DNA from 2 places in the Photorhabdus temperata genome. Region 1 is predicted to be linked to the other one. Evidence: predicted binding sites of a transcription regulator. Region 1 holds the regulator's gene; the other holds the start of a gene.
What was found. The regulator PurR, encoded in region 1, represses purine synthesis genes. The targets are predictions, from matches to a motif close to CANGCAAACGTTTGCNTG.

Region 1 (3,427 bases):
GTGTAGGTAGATAAGAATATTTTTACATATTCTATATGCCGTGATTTTTACTTGTGAAACGGTAATATTTGGATAATGCTGTGAAAAAAATTGAAAGGTAAAATTATGTGGTCAGAATATTCACTTGAAGTTGTGGATGCTGTTGCCAGAACGGGAAGTTTTAGTGCTGCTGCAACGGAACTTCACCGCGTCCCTTCTGCAATCAGTTATACCGTAAGACAACTGGAAGAGTGGCTTGCGGTCCCGTTGTTTGAACGTCGTCATCGGGATGTGGAATTAACTGAGTCAGGCACTATTTTTATCAAAGAGGCTCGCGCTGTTATCAAAAAAATGATTGACACTCGTCATCAGTGCCAACAGGTTGCAAATGGCTGGAGAGGGCAATTCAGTATTGCTATTGACCGGGTTGTTAAACCAGAACGCAGTCGTCAGCTTATTCTTGATTTTTATCACCATTTTCCTGATATAGAGCTGTTTATTCATCAGGAAGTATTCAATGGTGTATGGGACGCGCTGGTGGATGGCCGGGTTGATGTTGCAATTGGCGCCACCCGGGTAGCGCCGGTAGGGGAAAGGTACAGTTTCCGAGATATGGGATTTATGCCCTGGCTGTGTGTCGTCAGTACGGGTCATGCTTTGACTCAGCTGACCGGCCCTCTGTCAGATGATCAAATGCGACCTTATCCTAGCTTGTGTCTTGAGGATACATCCCGCAATTTACCGAAGCGTGACACCTGGACTCTGGATAATCAGCGCAGACTGGTGGTACCTGATTGGGAATCTGGTCTGGCTTGTCTGAACGAGGGTTTATGTGTGGGGATGGCACCTAAGCATAGGGCAATGCCGCTGATCCGGCAGAAAAAACTGGAAGCATTGGAATTAGAGCAGCCTTTGCCGGATAGCCCGTGTTGTTTGACATGGGTGCAAAATAGCCATTCTCCGGCATTAAGTTGGCTTCTTGGCTATCTCGGCGATAGTGAAACTCTTAATGCTGAATGGCTTCAGGATGAATAGGGAGGATTAACGGCGATAGTCGATAAAGGGGCCATCTGTGACAGAACGCCGTTCAACCAAACGTGGATGTACTTCAATAGTTTGTGCATCTTCACGTTTACTGACTATTCTATCCAGTAACATAGAAAATGCCATTTGTCCCAGACGTTCTTTTGGCTGATGGATAGTCGTCAATGCCGGAGAGAAATAGCGGGCGTTGCGTATATTATCGTAACCGATCACAGAAATATCCTGTGGGACGCGTAATCCTAGTTCATCAGCAGCACAAATAGCCCCCATTGCCATAACATCGCCACCACAGAAAACTGCGGTCGGACGCTGTTTTTGATTCAGAATTTGATGCATGGCTTTGTAGCCCGATTCGGGTTCAAAATCCCCTTGAACAATCCACTCTTCTCTGATTGGAATACTGGCTTCTTTTAAGGCTTTCAAGAATCCCTGATGACGGCCGCCACCGGTATTTCGTGCCAGGGGGCCAGGGATCGCACCAATATCACGATGACCACGTTCAATAAGATAGCGACCAGCCAGATAACCGCCGTGGAATGCGTTATCAATAATAGTATCAGTGAAATTACTTCTGGCTTGCCCCCAATCCATGACGACCATTGGGATATTGCGATAATCTTCTAACATTCCCAGCAATTGTTCCGGGTACTCTGAACACATCACCAGCAATCCATCTACCCGTTTTTGTGCCAGCATGGCCAGATAGGCTTTCTGTTTATCAATGTTATTGTGTGAGTTACACAAAATCAGCGTATAGCCTTTGCTATAACAACTGTTCTCAACGGCTTCGATGACTTCAGCAAAATAGGGGGCTTCGCTGGACGTTGCCAGTAATCCGATCGATTTTGTATGGTTAACTTTCAGACTGCGGGCAACAGCACTGGGTGAATAACTCAGTTCTTTGATAGCAGCCCAAACGGCGGCCTTGGTATCTTCGGCGACGAAACGGGTTTTATTAATAACATGGGATACGGTAGTGGTTGAAACGCCAGCGTGCTTAGCCACATCTTTGATCGTTGCCATGAGATGAAATACTCCTGACCTTTTGGTCTAAATTTAAAACTCTTTGTTAATTATTTACCAGTATCTTTATACATTAGGGTGTCTGCTGGCAATAATTTAGCGATAAATCCTGAATTTTGTCTGATCTGGCTCAAAAGTGAAAGCAATAATCAATGTTATAAAATACAGGGTGATCGTTATTTTATGTTTTTTCCTTAATGTAAGGATAATTAACCATGTTAACTGAATGGTATTTTTGGTTATAGACTTCTATTCTTAGGGGGGATCGATGAATACCGATTTGAAGCTTGGCTTATTTACTGCGGTGAGCACGTTGGTGATGATTGCCATTTTTGCTGCTGTTTGCTTGATCTTTGCCTGATAAAGGCCATCCTTACCAGGATAAGAAAATATCAGGATGCATATTGGTGAGAGAAAATGGTATTCTCCGCCAATATTGTGACGATGTTGGTTATCAACATACTGTTGGTTTAAAGGAAATAAAAATGACGATTATTGAGAAGATTGAGCGCCAAATTAAAGAGAACCCGATTCTGCTGTATATGAAAGGCTCTCCTAAATTACCAAATTGTGGATTTTCTGCCCAGGTTGTTCAGGCTTTATCTGCATGTGGTGAACGTTTTGCTTATGTAGATATTTTGCAAAATCCAGATATTCGTGCAGAATTGCCAAAGTATGCTAACTGGCCAACGTTTCCTCAGCTTTGGGTCGAAGGTGAGTTGATAGGTGGATGCGATATTATTATTGAAATGTATCAACGTGGTGAGCTACAAACATTAATTAAAGAAACCGCTGATAAATATCGCTCTCAGGATGAAAACGCGACAGAATAATTTTTAAATTAGCGACAGGCTATTATGTTATCTCCCCATATGTTGATATATGGGGGTTTTTGTTATTGCTTAAATTTTAATTTGATTATATTAATCTTATAGTTAGCTATAAGTCTATCCGGTTTTTTCTTCTTCTGTTGTCGCTAAGGGCCAGCCGCCAAGTTGTTTCCAGCGATTAACCATTTCACAGAATAATTCAGCGGTACGCTCAGTATCATATAAGGCGCTGTGAGCCTGATTATTGTCGAATGGGATCCCGGCTGTGGCGCAGGCTTTTGCTAAAATCGTTTGTCCTAATACCAGGCCACCCAAAGCAGCCGTATCAAAAGTCGCAAATGGATGAAATGGATTCCGTTTCAGTCTGGCGCGTTCTGCGGCAGCCATAACAAAGCTATGATCAAAGTTAGCATTGTGCGCAACGATAATGGCCCGACTGCAATGACTATTTTTTATCCCTTTACGAACCATTTTGAAAATAGCGTGCAGAGCTTCATACTCGTTTACTGCTCCACGTAGCGGGTTTGATGGATCGATGCCGGTAAACTCTA
Region 2 (3,427 bases), on a different contig from region 1:
CTTGCACCCACTCCAGACCACTCTGATATTCAGGTGGCAGCATTGGAATTAGTTTTCGCAACGTATCTTTTAATTCGTTTTTATCTGAATGAGAAAGATTAAGGTGACCGACCTTACGCGCCGGACGAACTTCTTTCTCATACCAATGCAAGTGTACTAATGGCGAACTGAGCCATTGATTATTGATATCTGTGCCAATCAGATTAACCATGACTGATGGTGCGGTAACCTCTGGTTGAGGCATAGGTAAATCCAGAATAGCGCGAAGGTGTAATTCAAATTGGCTGATGGAAGCGCCGTTCTGAGTCCAGTGACCACTGTTATGAACCCGTGGCGCGAGTTCATTAATCAGTAAATGATCATCGACGATAAAACATTCCATTGCCATTACGCCGACATATTTCAGCTCATGCATAATGGCTGACAACATGTTCTGGGCTTGCTGTTGTAAATGGCAGTTTTCCTGAGGAAAGGCAATGCTGGCCCGCAGAATGCCATCTTGATGCAGATTGTGAGTCAATGGATAGAACACACAATCACCCCTTTCATTGCGTGCACCTACCAATGACACTTCACCAGAGAAAGGAATCGCCTGTTCGGCAATACATTCACCATAAATATCGGTCGGTAACTCTGTTTCATCTCCGGGACCGATGCGCCATTGTCCACGGCCATCGTAACCGCCGATACGGCGTTTAACGATGACGAAATGACTGAGTTCTGCGAATAGTTGCGGCCATTGGCGGATATCAGACAGTAATTGCCACGGAGCAGTTGCAAGCCCAAGGCTATCTATTAATTGCTTTTGTGGCAGGCGATCTGCCAGGCGGGGAAAAATATCCCGATTAGCAAAAGCCTTATGGCGGGCGAGTTCCTGGGTAAGGGCGGTTTCCGGCCAGCGCTCAATTTCGGCGGTGATAACACTATTTTGGTAAGGAACGGCTTCGGGTTCTGCATCCAGGCCAACCGGATAAACTGTGATACCTAAAGGCTCGCCCGCTTGACGCAACATCCGTCCGAGCTGACCGTTACCTAATACACAAACTGGTTTCATGCTTCCTCCCGCGGATCGGGATTATCGAGTACATCCTGAGTTTGTATTTCACGCCAACAGGTAAGGCGTTTCAGCAAATCTTTATCATGACGCGCTAGGATCTGTGTTGCCAGCAAGGCTGCGTTTGCTGCGCCTGCTTTCCCAATCGCAAGTGTACCGACGGGAATACCTTTTGGCATCTGTACGATTGAATAGAGGCTGTCTACACCATTAAGTGCTGCACTTTGTACGGGTACGCCCAGAACCGGTACCAGCGTTTTAGCTGCCAGCATTCCGGGTAAATGGGCAGCACCACCTGCGCCAGCGATAATGACATCAAAACCATGTTGTTCAGCTTGTTCGGCAAAACTGAACAGCTTATCTGGTGTACGGTGGGCAGAAACAATTTCAACATGGAAGGGGACATCAAGGGAGGTGAGAATATCCGCCGCGTGCTGCATAGTCGCCCAGTCGCTTTTGGACCCCATAACGATTGCAATTTTGGCGTTGTGTTGAGTTGTTCCTGCTGAATCAGGCCGGGCAGTCATAAATCAAATGCTCCTGTGTTTTTAACGTCCACCAGAACGAAAATAGCGCTTTAAGGCCGCGAATCATACCATGCCCGTAAGCTAAGGAAAACGATTGCGTTGCTTTATACTTTGGTTGTGCTGGTTGGGTGTGAGTGTTCCCTATCAATCAGAATGGGAATCAAAATGGGAAAAAGATAAGATCCGTTGATTCGCCGGTTACTTTGAACATTGATCCTTGATGGTGCCATGCACCAAGCACTCCGCGGTAGTATATTTTGTTATGCAGAGAAATTTCATGTACAGCCGGGCGGTGAGTATGCCCGTGTATCATCCAGTCAGCTTGATATCGCTCAAAAACATCAATAACGGCTTGCTGGTTGACATCCATGATTGCTTCGGATTTTCTGCTGTTGACAGATTGGCTGTTGGCCCGCATTTTTTCAGCGATTTTCTGACGGATAAACAGAGGTAATAATAAAAACAGGCGCTGAATCCACGGGGTATGCACCCGTTTACGATATTGTTGATAACCTTCGTCATCAGTACACAAAGTATCTCCGTGTAAAATAAGCACTCGCTTACCATACAGTTCCACTATTTTTTCCTGTGGTAACAATATCATTCCGCTTTCTTCAGCGAAGCGGGAGCCGATCAGAAAATCACGGTTACCATGAATAAAATAGCAGGTAACACCTTGTTGTTTCAGTGTTTTTAATGCAGCGGCAATTTCATGGTGGAGAGGATTATCATCATCATCGCCAATCCAGTAATCGAACAGATCACCGAGAATATAGAGACTATCAGCCTGAATAGCATCCTCACGCAGAAAACGCAGAAAACCGGCAGTGATTGCCGGTTCGTGTTCGCTGAGATGTAAATCTGCGATAAAAAGTGTGCACATACGCGCTGAATTACTCGCTGACAGTCACTTTTTCGATGATAACGTCTTCGCGTGGTACGTCTTGGTGCATACCGCTGCGGCCAGTAGATACGCCTTTGATTTTATCAACAACATCCATACCTTCGACCACTTCTGCAAATACGCAGTAACCCCAGCCATCAGGGCGTTCAGAACGGAAGTTCAGGAAATCATTATCAACAACATTAATGAAGAACTGCGCAGTCGCGGAGTGTGGATCGTTGGTACGTGCCATAGCCAGAGTACCACGGTTATTTTTCAGACCGTTATTGGCTTCGTTTTTGATAGCCTCGTCAGTCGATTTTTGCTTCATACCAGGTTCAAACCCACCACCTTGAATCATGAAGCCATTAATAACACGGTGGAAAATAGTGTTATCGTAGAAGCTATTGCGGCAGTAGTTCAAGAAATTTTCAACAGTTACAGGAGCTTTGTCAGCGAAAGTATTAATTACGATATCGCCAAAATTGGTATGGAAAGTCACCATAATTGAAATCCTAATAATAGTTTTGATTAACCCGGTTTAGGGCATTTGGACCAGGCGGCTTTTATATCACATCTACCATAATGAGTCAGTACCTATTAATTTCAGTAAGCTATATTGACCGCTGACCTTGCAAAGCGCTTAATATCAGGTTTCAATATCTTATTGGTCTATGCCATATCGAGTATCTATTTATGAGATAAGGACATAAATCCAGAATTATCAATTCGTTATTTTTAATCACACGTACAGTGAATTTACGGAAAATCCCGATGCTAAAAATTTTCAATACCCTCAGCCGCCAGAAAGAAGAATTTAAGCCAATCCATCCAGGGAAAGTAGGGATGTACGTGTGTGGTATCACGATTTATGACCTGTGTCATATTGGTCACGGCAGAACATTTGTTTCCTTTGATGTGGTTGCTCGTTATCTGCGTTATCTGGGATACGATTTGACCTAT

Region 2: a site for PurR is predicted at 1,665-1,682, ahead of purE (5-(carboxyamino)imidazole ribonucleotide mutase). Genes of this name have one in related genera too.

The regions. Positions count from the first base shown of each region.
Region 1 is NZ_JAJAFX010000002.1:152,498-155,924, reverse strand. Features, by position in the region: gene punR (DNA-binding transcriptional activator PunR) at 106-1,014, shown strand; gene purR (HTH-type transcriptional repressor PurR) at 1,021-2,046, opposite strand; gene LGZ99_RS01355 (Grx4 family monothiol glutaredoxin) at 2,532-2,879, shown strand; gene rnt (ribonuclease T) at 2,994-3,427, opposite strand, start outside.
Region 2 is NZ_JAJAFX010000003.1:62,711-66,137, reverse strand. Features, by position in the region: gene purK (5-(carboxyamino)imidazole ribonucleotide synthase) at 1-1,054, opposite strand, end outside; gene purE (5-(carboxyamino)imidazole ribonucleotide mutase) at 1,051-1,581, opposite strand; gene lpxH (UDP-2,3-diacylglucosamine diphosphatase) at 1,742-2,464, opposite strand; gene ppiB (peptidylprolyl isomerase B) at 2,475-2,969, opposite strand; gene cysS (cysteine--tRNA ligase) at 3,239-3,427, shown strand, end outside.